2 regions of the Burkholderia sp. 3C genome follow, and region 1 is predicted to be linked to the other one. Evidence: riboswitches for the same ligand, from Rfam matches in the RefSeq annotation. Region 1 holds a riboswitch; the other holds the start of a gene.
The links. A riboswitch is a leader RNA that binds a small molecule or an ion and turns the genes downstream of it on or off. The one in region 1 is predicted to bind thiamine pyrophosphate.
Positions count from the first base shown of each region.

Region 1 (4,378 bases):
GTTCCTGATGGGCCATTCGGAACTGCCGCGCTGATCGGGCGGCAGGCGCGGCGCGCGATGCGGGATTCGCGCCGCGCGCCATGAAAAAAAAGAGCACGCCCTGGCGTGCTCTTTTTGCTTTGCGGCGCCGGGATTACGCGGCGTCGCGCTGCACGTCGAACGTGCGATCGTGGAACGCCGTCAGCGATTCGCGGTGCGCGATGCTGACGATCGCCGCGCCCGGCAGGCGCGCGGCCAGCAGGCCGTAGAGCAGCGCTTCGTTGTCGGCGTCGAGTGCGCTGGTCGCTTCATCGAGGAACAGGTAATCGGGCTTGTGCAGCAGCGCGCGCGCGCCGGCCAGACGCTGCTGCTCGCCCGGCGAGAGCACCTGGGTCCAGTGGTTCGACTCGTCGAGCCGCGTCGCGTAATCGTCCAGGCCGAAATCGCGCAGCACGGCGCGGCATTCGTCGTCGCCGAACCGCTCGGCCGCCGACGGGTAGGCCAGCGCCGCCTTCAGCGTGCCGATCGGCAGGTAGCTGCGCTGCGGCACGAACATCATCCTGGCGCCCACCGGCGCGTCGATCGCGCCGTCGCCGAACGGCCAGAGGCCGGCCAGCGCGCGCATCAGCGTGCTCTTGCCCGCGCCCGACGCGCCGCGCACCAGCCAGCGCGAACCGGGCTCGATCGTCAGGTCGCCGATGGTCGACAGCGGCCGGCCGTCGGGCAGCGCGAGGCGCAGGCCCGAGGTGGTCAGCGCCTCGGTATCGACCAGATGCAGGTTGATGCCGCCGTGCTCGGTGGCCGGCGACATCGTTTCCTTCAGGTGCGAGGCGCGCGTGATGCGCTTGAATTCGCGCAGACGATTGACGGTCGCGCGCCATTCCACCAGCGTCGGGTAGCTGTTGATGAACCACGAGAACGAATCGCTGACGGTGCCGAACGCACTGCTGATCTGCATCAGCACGCCGAACGAATAGGCGCCCGCGAAGTAGCGCGGCGAGGCCACCGCGATCGGGAAGATGATCGCGAGCTGGCCGTAGAAGCTCAACACGAAGTTCATGCGCCGCGTGTAGGCCATCAGGCGCCACCAGTTGTCGCGAATCCGCTCGAACAGGCCGAGCGCGTTCTGCTTTTCACGCGAGGTGCCGTCGAAGAACGCGATCTGCTCGGCGTTTTCGCGGATCCGGATCAGGCCGAAACGGAAATCGGCCTCGACGCGCTGCTGCTGGTAGTTGATCGACACGAGCGGGTGGCCCGCCTTGTGCGTCAGGTAGGAGCCGACCAGCGCGTACAGCGCGGCGGCCCACACCATGTAGCCCGGGATCGTGACCTGCGAGCCGCCGAACGGAATCGACAGCGCGCCGGCGATCGACCAGAGAATCACCACGAACGAGCACAGCGTGACGACCGTGGAGATCAGGTCGAGCGTCAGCGCGAGCGTGGAGGTGGACAGCGAGTTCAGGTCGTCGGTGATCCGCTGGTCCGGGTTGTCGGTCAGGCGGTCGCGTTCGATGCGGTAGAACGCGCGGTCGTTGAACCAGTCGTCGAGCGCCCGGTTGGTGATCCACTGCCGCCACCGGAAGCCGAGCATCTGCCGCAGGTAGGTGCGGTAGATGGCCAGGATGATGAACGCGAACGCGTAGCCGGAGAACACCAGCAGCAGGTGCGGGACCTGCGCGGCGTCCTTCTGCTGCAGCGCGTTGTAGAACCCGGCGTTCCAACTGTTGAGCCGGACGTTGATCCAGACGATCACGAGGTTCATCGCGATGATCGAGACGAGCAGGCCCCATGCGATCTTCCATTCCGAAGACACCCAAAAGGGCTTGATGAGGCTCCACGCGGAGATGCGGGCGTCGCCTGGCGGCGCGTCGTTCGGGCGGGCGACGGGGGACGAGGGAGTCATGGGCTTCCTGCGGTGGGCGGCGCGATGCCGGGGTGGGTCGGAACGAGGCGCGCGGCGGCGCACCTCAAATCGTGCCATATGACAGCGGCTCGCCGCGGATTGTGCGGCGCGTCGCTTAAACGGCTCTTAACCGCGGCGGGCGCGGTGTCGCAAGCGCTTTGTCAGCAAGGCCGGCCGGGCATTGGCGGCTATTGTGCCAGCACCGCGCCGCCGCGCGCACCGGCGCTTCGGCCGCAGGCCGAGGTTTGCGGCCGTTTCGGCTTCTGTGGTCTAATGTCCGCCTGACGAAACAGGGGTGCTTTGCTGCCAGCTTGGTCCGGTAACGGATCGCACGGCGTGCGGCGGCAAGGCTGAGAGAGACCCTTCGCACCCGATCCGGGTAATACCGGCGCGGGAAGTTTCCGATTCCACCGGGTCGCGCCCGCCGCCATCGTTTGGGATGTGCCGGCATGCGTCGTCCGGTCGGCTCCGGCCGCTGGTTTCGTCCGTTCGATTGCGCCCTCGCGCGTTACGGAAGGAAGCCCATGTCTGTTCTGCCTGTCCTGTTGTGTCCCCCCGGTTTCGATGCTGCGTGCCGTCCGTTGTGGTCGGCCGCCGATGCGCGCGCGTTGGTCGCGTGCGGCGCGGCTGCATGCGTTGTGGCTGCGTTTCGCGCACGTGCCGAGGTGAGGCGATGAGCGGCGCATCCGCTGCACGCGCCGATGTCGCCGTGCTCGGCGGCGGCCTGGTCGGCCGGCTGATCGCGTGGCGGCTCGCCGGCACAGGGCTGCGCGTGTCGTTGTACGAACGCGGCGACGCGGCCGGCTCGGGTGCTGCCGCATGGGTGGCGGCAGCGATGCTCGCGCCGCTGGCCGAGGCTGCGAGCGCCGAACTGTTGATCACCGAACTGGGCGCGGCCTCGCTCGAACGCTGGCCCGGCTGGCTCGCCGAGTTGCCCGAGCCGGTGTTTTTCCAGCGCAACGGCACGCTGGTGGTGTGGCATCAGGCCGACCGCGCCGAGGCGCCGCTGTTCGAACGGCGCGTGCGCGCCAATGCGCCGGCCGCGCTCGTCGAGGGCGGCTTCGTCGCGCTGGCGGGCGCGCAGGTGGACGCGGCCGAGCCGGCGCTGGCCGGCCGTTTCGGGCGCGGGTGGCTGCTGCCGCGCGAAGGCCAGCTCGACAACCGCCAGACGCTCGCCGCACTGGCCGCGGGCCTGGCCGAGCGCGGCGTCGACACCCACTGGCACACCGCCGTCGATGTCGCGCCCGAACCGCGCGCGCACCTGACGATCGATTGCCGCGGCCTCGGCGCGAAGCCGGTGCTGCCGGCGCTGCGCGGCATTCGCGGCGAGGTCGCGCGCGTGCATGCGCCCGGCATCGGCCTGACGCGGCCGGTGCGGCTGCTGCATCCGCGCTACCCGCTCTACATCGCGCCGAAGCAGAACGATCTGTACGTGATCGGCGCGACCGAGGTGGAAGGCGAGGACATGTCGCCCGTGAGCGTGCGCTCGGCGCTCGAATTGCTCAGTGCCGCGTTTTCCGTGCATCCGGCATTCGGCGAGGCGCGCATCCTCGAACTCGGCTCGCAATGCCGGCCGACGCTGCCCGATCACCGCCCGGCGATCGTCCGTTGCGGTGAGGCGACGCTGGCCGTCAACGGCCTCTACCGGCACGGCTTCATGATCGCGCCCGAGGTGGCGCAAGCCGCCGTCGAGTGGGTGCAGGCGAGGTTCGGCGGCGCGCCGGGCCTGCATCGCGCCGATGCCGACGCCTTCGCCGCCTGGCGTGCCGCCGCGCGCTGGCCGGACCTGTTTCAGACCGACGCGGCGCATGCGTAAGGCGCCGCCCCCGACCTACCGAATCCCGCCATGGACATCCAGATCAATCAACAGACGCTGACGCTCCCCGACGGCGCGACCGTCGCCGACGCGCTCGCCGCCTACGAGGCCCGCCCGCCGTTCGCGGTGGCCGTCAACGGTGCGTTCGTCGCGCGCACGCGCCACGCCCAGCACGCGCTGGCGGCCGGCGACCGGCTCGACGTCGTGCATCCCGTCGCGGGCGGCTGAGCCGCGCGCCATTACAGGACTTCCTCATGACGCTCCTTGCTCCCCCCGATTCGCTGACGCTGTACGGCACCACGTTCCAGAGCCGCGTGCTGCTCGGCACCTCCCGCTATCCGTCGCTGCAATCGCTGTCCGATTCGATCGTCGCCTCGAAGCCCGGCATGGTCACGGTCGCGCTGCGTCGGCAGATGACCGCCGGCACCGCCGAGGCCGGCTTCTTCGATCTGCTCAAGCGTCACGACGTGCCGCTGCTGCCGAACACGGCCGGCTGCCAGACGGTGGCCGAGGCGGTCAACACCGCGCAGATGGCGCGCGAGGTGTTCGAGACCGACTGGATCAAGCTCGAACTGATCGGCGACGACTACACGCTGCAGCCGGACCCGGTCGGCCTGATCGAGGCGGCGGCGTTGCTCGTCAAGGACGGTTTCAAGGTGCTGCCGTATTGCACGGAGGAT
Region 1 is NZ_BAAILN010000060.1:1,479-5,856, reverse strand. Features, by position in the region: gene ACYP33_RS09910 (glutamate synthase subunit beta) at 1-34, shown strand, start outside; gene ACYP33_RS09905 (ABC transporter ATP-binding protein/permease) at 134-1,882, opposite strand; TPP riboswitch at 2,164-2,296, shown strand; gene ACYP33_RS09900 (FAD-dependent oxidoreductase) at 2,556-3,698, shown strand; gene thiS (sulfur carrier protein ThiS) at 3,729-3,926, shown strand; gene ACYP33_RS09890 (thiazole synthase) at 3,953-4,378, shown strand, end outside.

Region 2 (4,378 bases), on a different contig from region 1:
AACTGGTCTTCCCAGCGGAACTCGAAGCGTGCCTTCGACAGCGCGTTGTCGCGCACCTGCGCGCCCGGATGCCCCTTGGCCAGATCGGCCGCGTGCGCCGCGAGCTTGTACGTGATGATCCCTTCCTTCACGTCGGCCTTGTTCGGCAGCCCGAGGTGTTCCTTCGGCGTGACGTAGCAGAGCATCGCCGTGCCGAACCAGCCGATCATCGCCGCGCCGATGCCCGACGTGATGTGGTCGTAGCCCGGCGCGATGTCGGTCGTCAGCGGCCCGAGCGTGTAGAACGGCGCTTCGTCGCACCATTCGAGCTGCAGGTCCATGTTTTCCTTGATCAACTGCATCGGCACGTGGCCCGGGCCTTCGATCATCACCTGCACGTCGTGCTTCCAGGCGATCTGCGTCAGTTCGCCGAGCGTCTTCAGTTCGCCGAGCTGCGCTTCGTCGTTCGCGTCGTAGATCGAGCCGGGGCGCAGGCCGTCGCCGAGCGAGAAGCTCACGTCGTAGGCCTTCATGATTTCGCAGATGTCCTCGAAGTGCTCGTACAGGAAGCTCTCCTTGTGATGCGCGAGACACCACTTCGCCATGATCGAGCCGCCGCGCGACACGATGCCGGTCATCCGGTTGGCCGTCAGCGGCACGTATTGCAGGCGCACGCCGGCGTGGATCGTGAAGTAGTCCACGCCTTGCTCGGCCTGCTCGATCAGCGTGTCGCGGAAGATTTCCCAGGTCAGGTCCTCAGCCTTGCCGTTGACCTTTTCCAGCGCCTGGTAGATCGGCACCGTGCCGATCGGCACCGGGCTGTTGCGGATGATCCACTCGCGCGTTTCGTGGATGTGCTTGCCGGTCGACAGATCCATCACCGTGTCGCCGCCCCAGCGGATCGCCCACGTCATCTTGTCGACTTCCTCGCCGATCGACGACGTGACGGCCGAATTGCCGATGTTCGCGTTGATCTTCACGAGGAAGTTGCGGCCGATGATCATCGGCTCCGATTCCGGGTGGTTGATGTTGGCCGGGATGATCGCTCGGCCGCGTGCGATCTCGTCGCGCACGAATTCCGGCGTGATCTCGGTCAGCGCCTGCTCGCCGAACGCGGCGGCGCCGAACGCCTGGCCGCGGTGCTGGCGGCCCATCATGGCGGCCAGCTTGGCGCCGTTCGGGCCGCTCGTCTTCAGGCTTTCGAGATATTCGGCGCGGCGCTGGTTCTCGCGGATCGCGATGTATTCCATTTCCGGCGTGATGATGCCCTGGCGCGCGTAGTGCATCTGCGTGACGTTCCTGCCGGCCGCCGCGCGGCGCGGGTTGCGATGCAGGCCGGGGAAGCGCAGCTCGGCGGTGGCCGGGTCGGCCGCGCGCTCGAGGCCGTATTCGCTCGACAGGCCGTCGAGCGTTTCGGTGTCGCCGCGCGCCTCGATCCAGCCCTGGCGCAGCGCCGGCAGGCCCGAGCGGATGTCGATGGTGGCGTCCGGGTCGGTGTACGGGCCGGACGTGTCGTACACGTAGATCGGCGGATTCTTCTCGCCGCCGAAGCCGGTCGGGGTGTCGGCCTGCGTGATCTCGCGCATCGGCACGCGGATGTCCGGCTGCGAGCCGGTCACGTAGACCTTGCGCGAATTCGGCAGCGGAGCGACGGCGGCGGCGTCGACGCGGGCGTCGGCGGACAGGAACTTCGGATTGGCATTCATGCGTTCATCTCCTGATGTGGGGCGCTAAGCAGGAGACGAAATAGGCGGCAGGCTGGCCGGAAGGACGACGGATGGCGCAAGCCCGTACGCTTCCCTGCGCTGGCATTATCCAGATCAGGTTCAAAGGGTATTTCTCACCCGCGAAGCGCGAAATCCCGAACGCCGGACCGCGCAACGCAGGACCCCCGCGTTAGCAGGCCGAACGATACACCCGGACGGCCGAGGTTTCAACCGGTCGGGATACCGATTGCCGCCGTGGCAGGCCATCGAGGCAGGCCCCTGGCCGCTGGCGGCCGCAAAAATGGTTGGAAAACGCCGGGGGCGATTCGGCGCTGTCGGTCCGGCGTTGGCGGTGGGCGCCGTGGGTTGGCGCTGTCTGGTGCTGTCGTTTGGCGGCTGATTCCGGTCGTTTGACGACAATTGCCGGGTGGCTGTGTCGCGCCGAAACGTCAGCGCCGCGCATTTCCTGATTGACCCCGAATTTCGTTCGTGGCGTTCATGCATAATGCTTTCGACGTGCTGCCGGTCGCAGCGCTCCCGCGCTGCCGGGCCAGTTCGACTTCCTTCGGTTCCGTTCTCGACGACATGCCGTCCCGCCTGTTTTTCCCTGCCGCTCCGGCTCATTGCCGGCCGCGCGCGCACGCTCGTTCCCTTCGTTCCGATCGCTTCGCGGCGCCGCTCGCCGAGGCCCCGGCCGCGCCGTCGGTGCCGCCCGTGTCCGGCGCGCCTCGACCTTGTTTCGCGTCGTCGTCCGTCGCCTCGTCGTCCGCGCTGATCGCCACGTTCGCGTCGAGCTGAACCATGACCCCGTTCGATCGACTGCTCGCCCTCGCGGGGCGTATCCGCTTCCGTCTGCCCGAAAGCCGAGGCGGGCGCGTCGCGCTGGCCCTCGCGTTCATCTATTTCGTGTGGGGCTCCACGTATCTGGCGCTCCATATCGCACTGGAGGCGTTCCCGCCGCTGTTGCTGTCGGGCATGCGCAACGGCATCGCCGGGATCGGCCTGTTCGTGTTCGCGATGCGCCGCAAGCCGGCGATGCCGTCGCTGATCGAGGTTCGCAACGCGGCGATCGTCGGCACCATGCTGGTGGCCGCGTCGTCGGGGCTGATCGCGCTCGGCATGCGCACCGTCAGCAGCGGCTCGGCGGCCGTGATGGTGGCCACCGTGCCGCTGTTCGCCACCGTGATCGCCGCGATCGCCGGGCGTGCGGTCGCGCGCGGCGAGTGGGTAGCCGTCGGGCTCGGCATGGTCGGCATCGTGATCCTCAATTCGGGCGGGCCGTCCACGCCGGGCTCGACGCTCGGCAGCATCTCGGTGCTGTGCGGCGGGCTGTTCTGGGCGGGCGGCGTGCATCTGTCGAGCCGGCTCAAGCTGCCGTCGGACCTGTTCCTCTCGACCGCGCTGCAGATCGGGTTGGGCGGGCTGGCCTCGTCGACCGCGGCGTTCTTCCTCGGCGAGCGCAGCGTGCATTTCGCCGCGCTGCCGACGCTCGCATTTCTGTACCTGATGATCTTCGGCACGATGATCGCGTATGTGGCGTACGGCTATCTGATCCGCAACACCAGCCCGGTGCTGGCGAGCAGTTGCATGTACGTGAATCCGATCGTCGCCGTGGCGCTCGGCGCGCTGCTGCTCGGCGAGCCGGTGACGACCGCCACGGTGATCGCCACGCTGGCGATTCTCGGCAGCGTGGGCTTGTCGTTCGTCTGCGATCCGGCGCGCAAGCCGGCGCGGTGAGGTGAGGGTGGGGGCTGCCGGCCGGTGGGACGGTGGCGGGTGGGCTGGGAGCGGCGCGAGCCGTGCGTGACGGGCGGTTCGGGGGCGGGTGTGTTGCGCCGCCAGTGCCGATCGTGCCCCCTGCGCTTGTATCCGTGCCGTCTGCGTCCGAGCAGTGCCCGCAGCGCTCTATCTACACCGCTTGTGCCCGTAATGCCCGCAGCGCTCTATCCGCACCGCCTGCATCCGTAGTACCCGCAGCGCTCCACCCGCGCCGCCTCAATCCGTATGCCGCGCGCCGCGATGATGAATCGCGCCGGCCAGCACCGCGAACGCCAGCCCGACCGCGCACACGCCGCTCCAGCCGGCCAGGTGCCATGCTTCCACGCCGGCCGACGAGCCGAGCGCCCCGCCGATGAAATAGCAGACCATGTAGACCGTGTTGACGCGGCTGCGCGCCTCGGGCTTCAGCGCGTAGATGCGCGACTGGTTCGAGATCTGCGCGGCCTGCACGCCCACGTCGAGCACGATCACGCCGATCACCAGGCCGATCAGGCTGCTCGCCGACACGGCAAAGATCCCGAACGACACCGCCACCAGCCAGATCGACAGCGTGATGACCGCGCGCGGCCCGCGCCGGTCGGCCGACTTGCCCGCATAGGGCGCGGCCAGCGCGCCCGCCGCGCCGACGATGCCGAACAGGCCCGCGATCTGCGGCCCGTAGTGGAACGGCGCGCCGGCCAGCAGCAGCGTGAGCGCGGGCCAGAACGCGCTGAACGCGCCGAACATCGCCGCGCCGGTGGCCGCCGCGTAGCGCAGCCCGCGCAGCTCCACGGCCAGATGCCAGAGCGAGGCCAGCAACTGCGGATAGCGCAGCGTCGAGGTGGGCGTGCTGCGCGGCAGCCGCAGCAGCACCGCCACGGCCACCGCCATCAACGCGACCACCGACGCCACGAACACCGCGCGCCAGCCCAGGT
Region 2 is NZ_BAAILN010000044.1:257,088-261,465, reverse strand. Features, by position in the region: gene thiC (phosphomethylpyrimidine synthase ThiC) at 1-1,685, opposite strand, end outside; TPP riboswitch at 1,760-1,853, opposite strand; gene ACYP33_RS07550 (hypothetical protein) at 2,306-2,488, opposite strand; gene ACYP33_RS07545 (EamA family transporter) at 2,487-3,422, shown strand; gene ACYP33_RS07540 (MFS transporter) at 3,681-4,378, opposite strand, start outside.
Region 2: it holds a riboswitch for thiamine pyrophosphate, as region 1 does, so the genes downstream of both, thiC (phosphomethylpyrimidine synthase ThiC) here and ACYP33_RS09900 (FAD-dependent oxidoreductase) in region 1, are expected to answer to the same signal.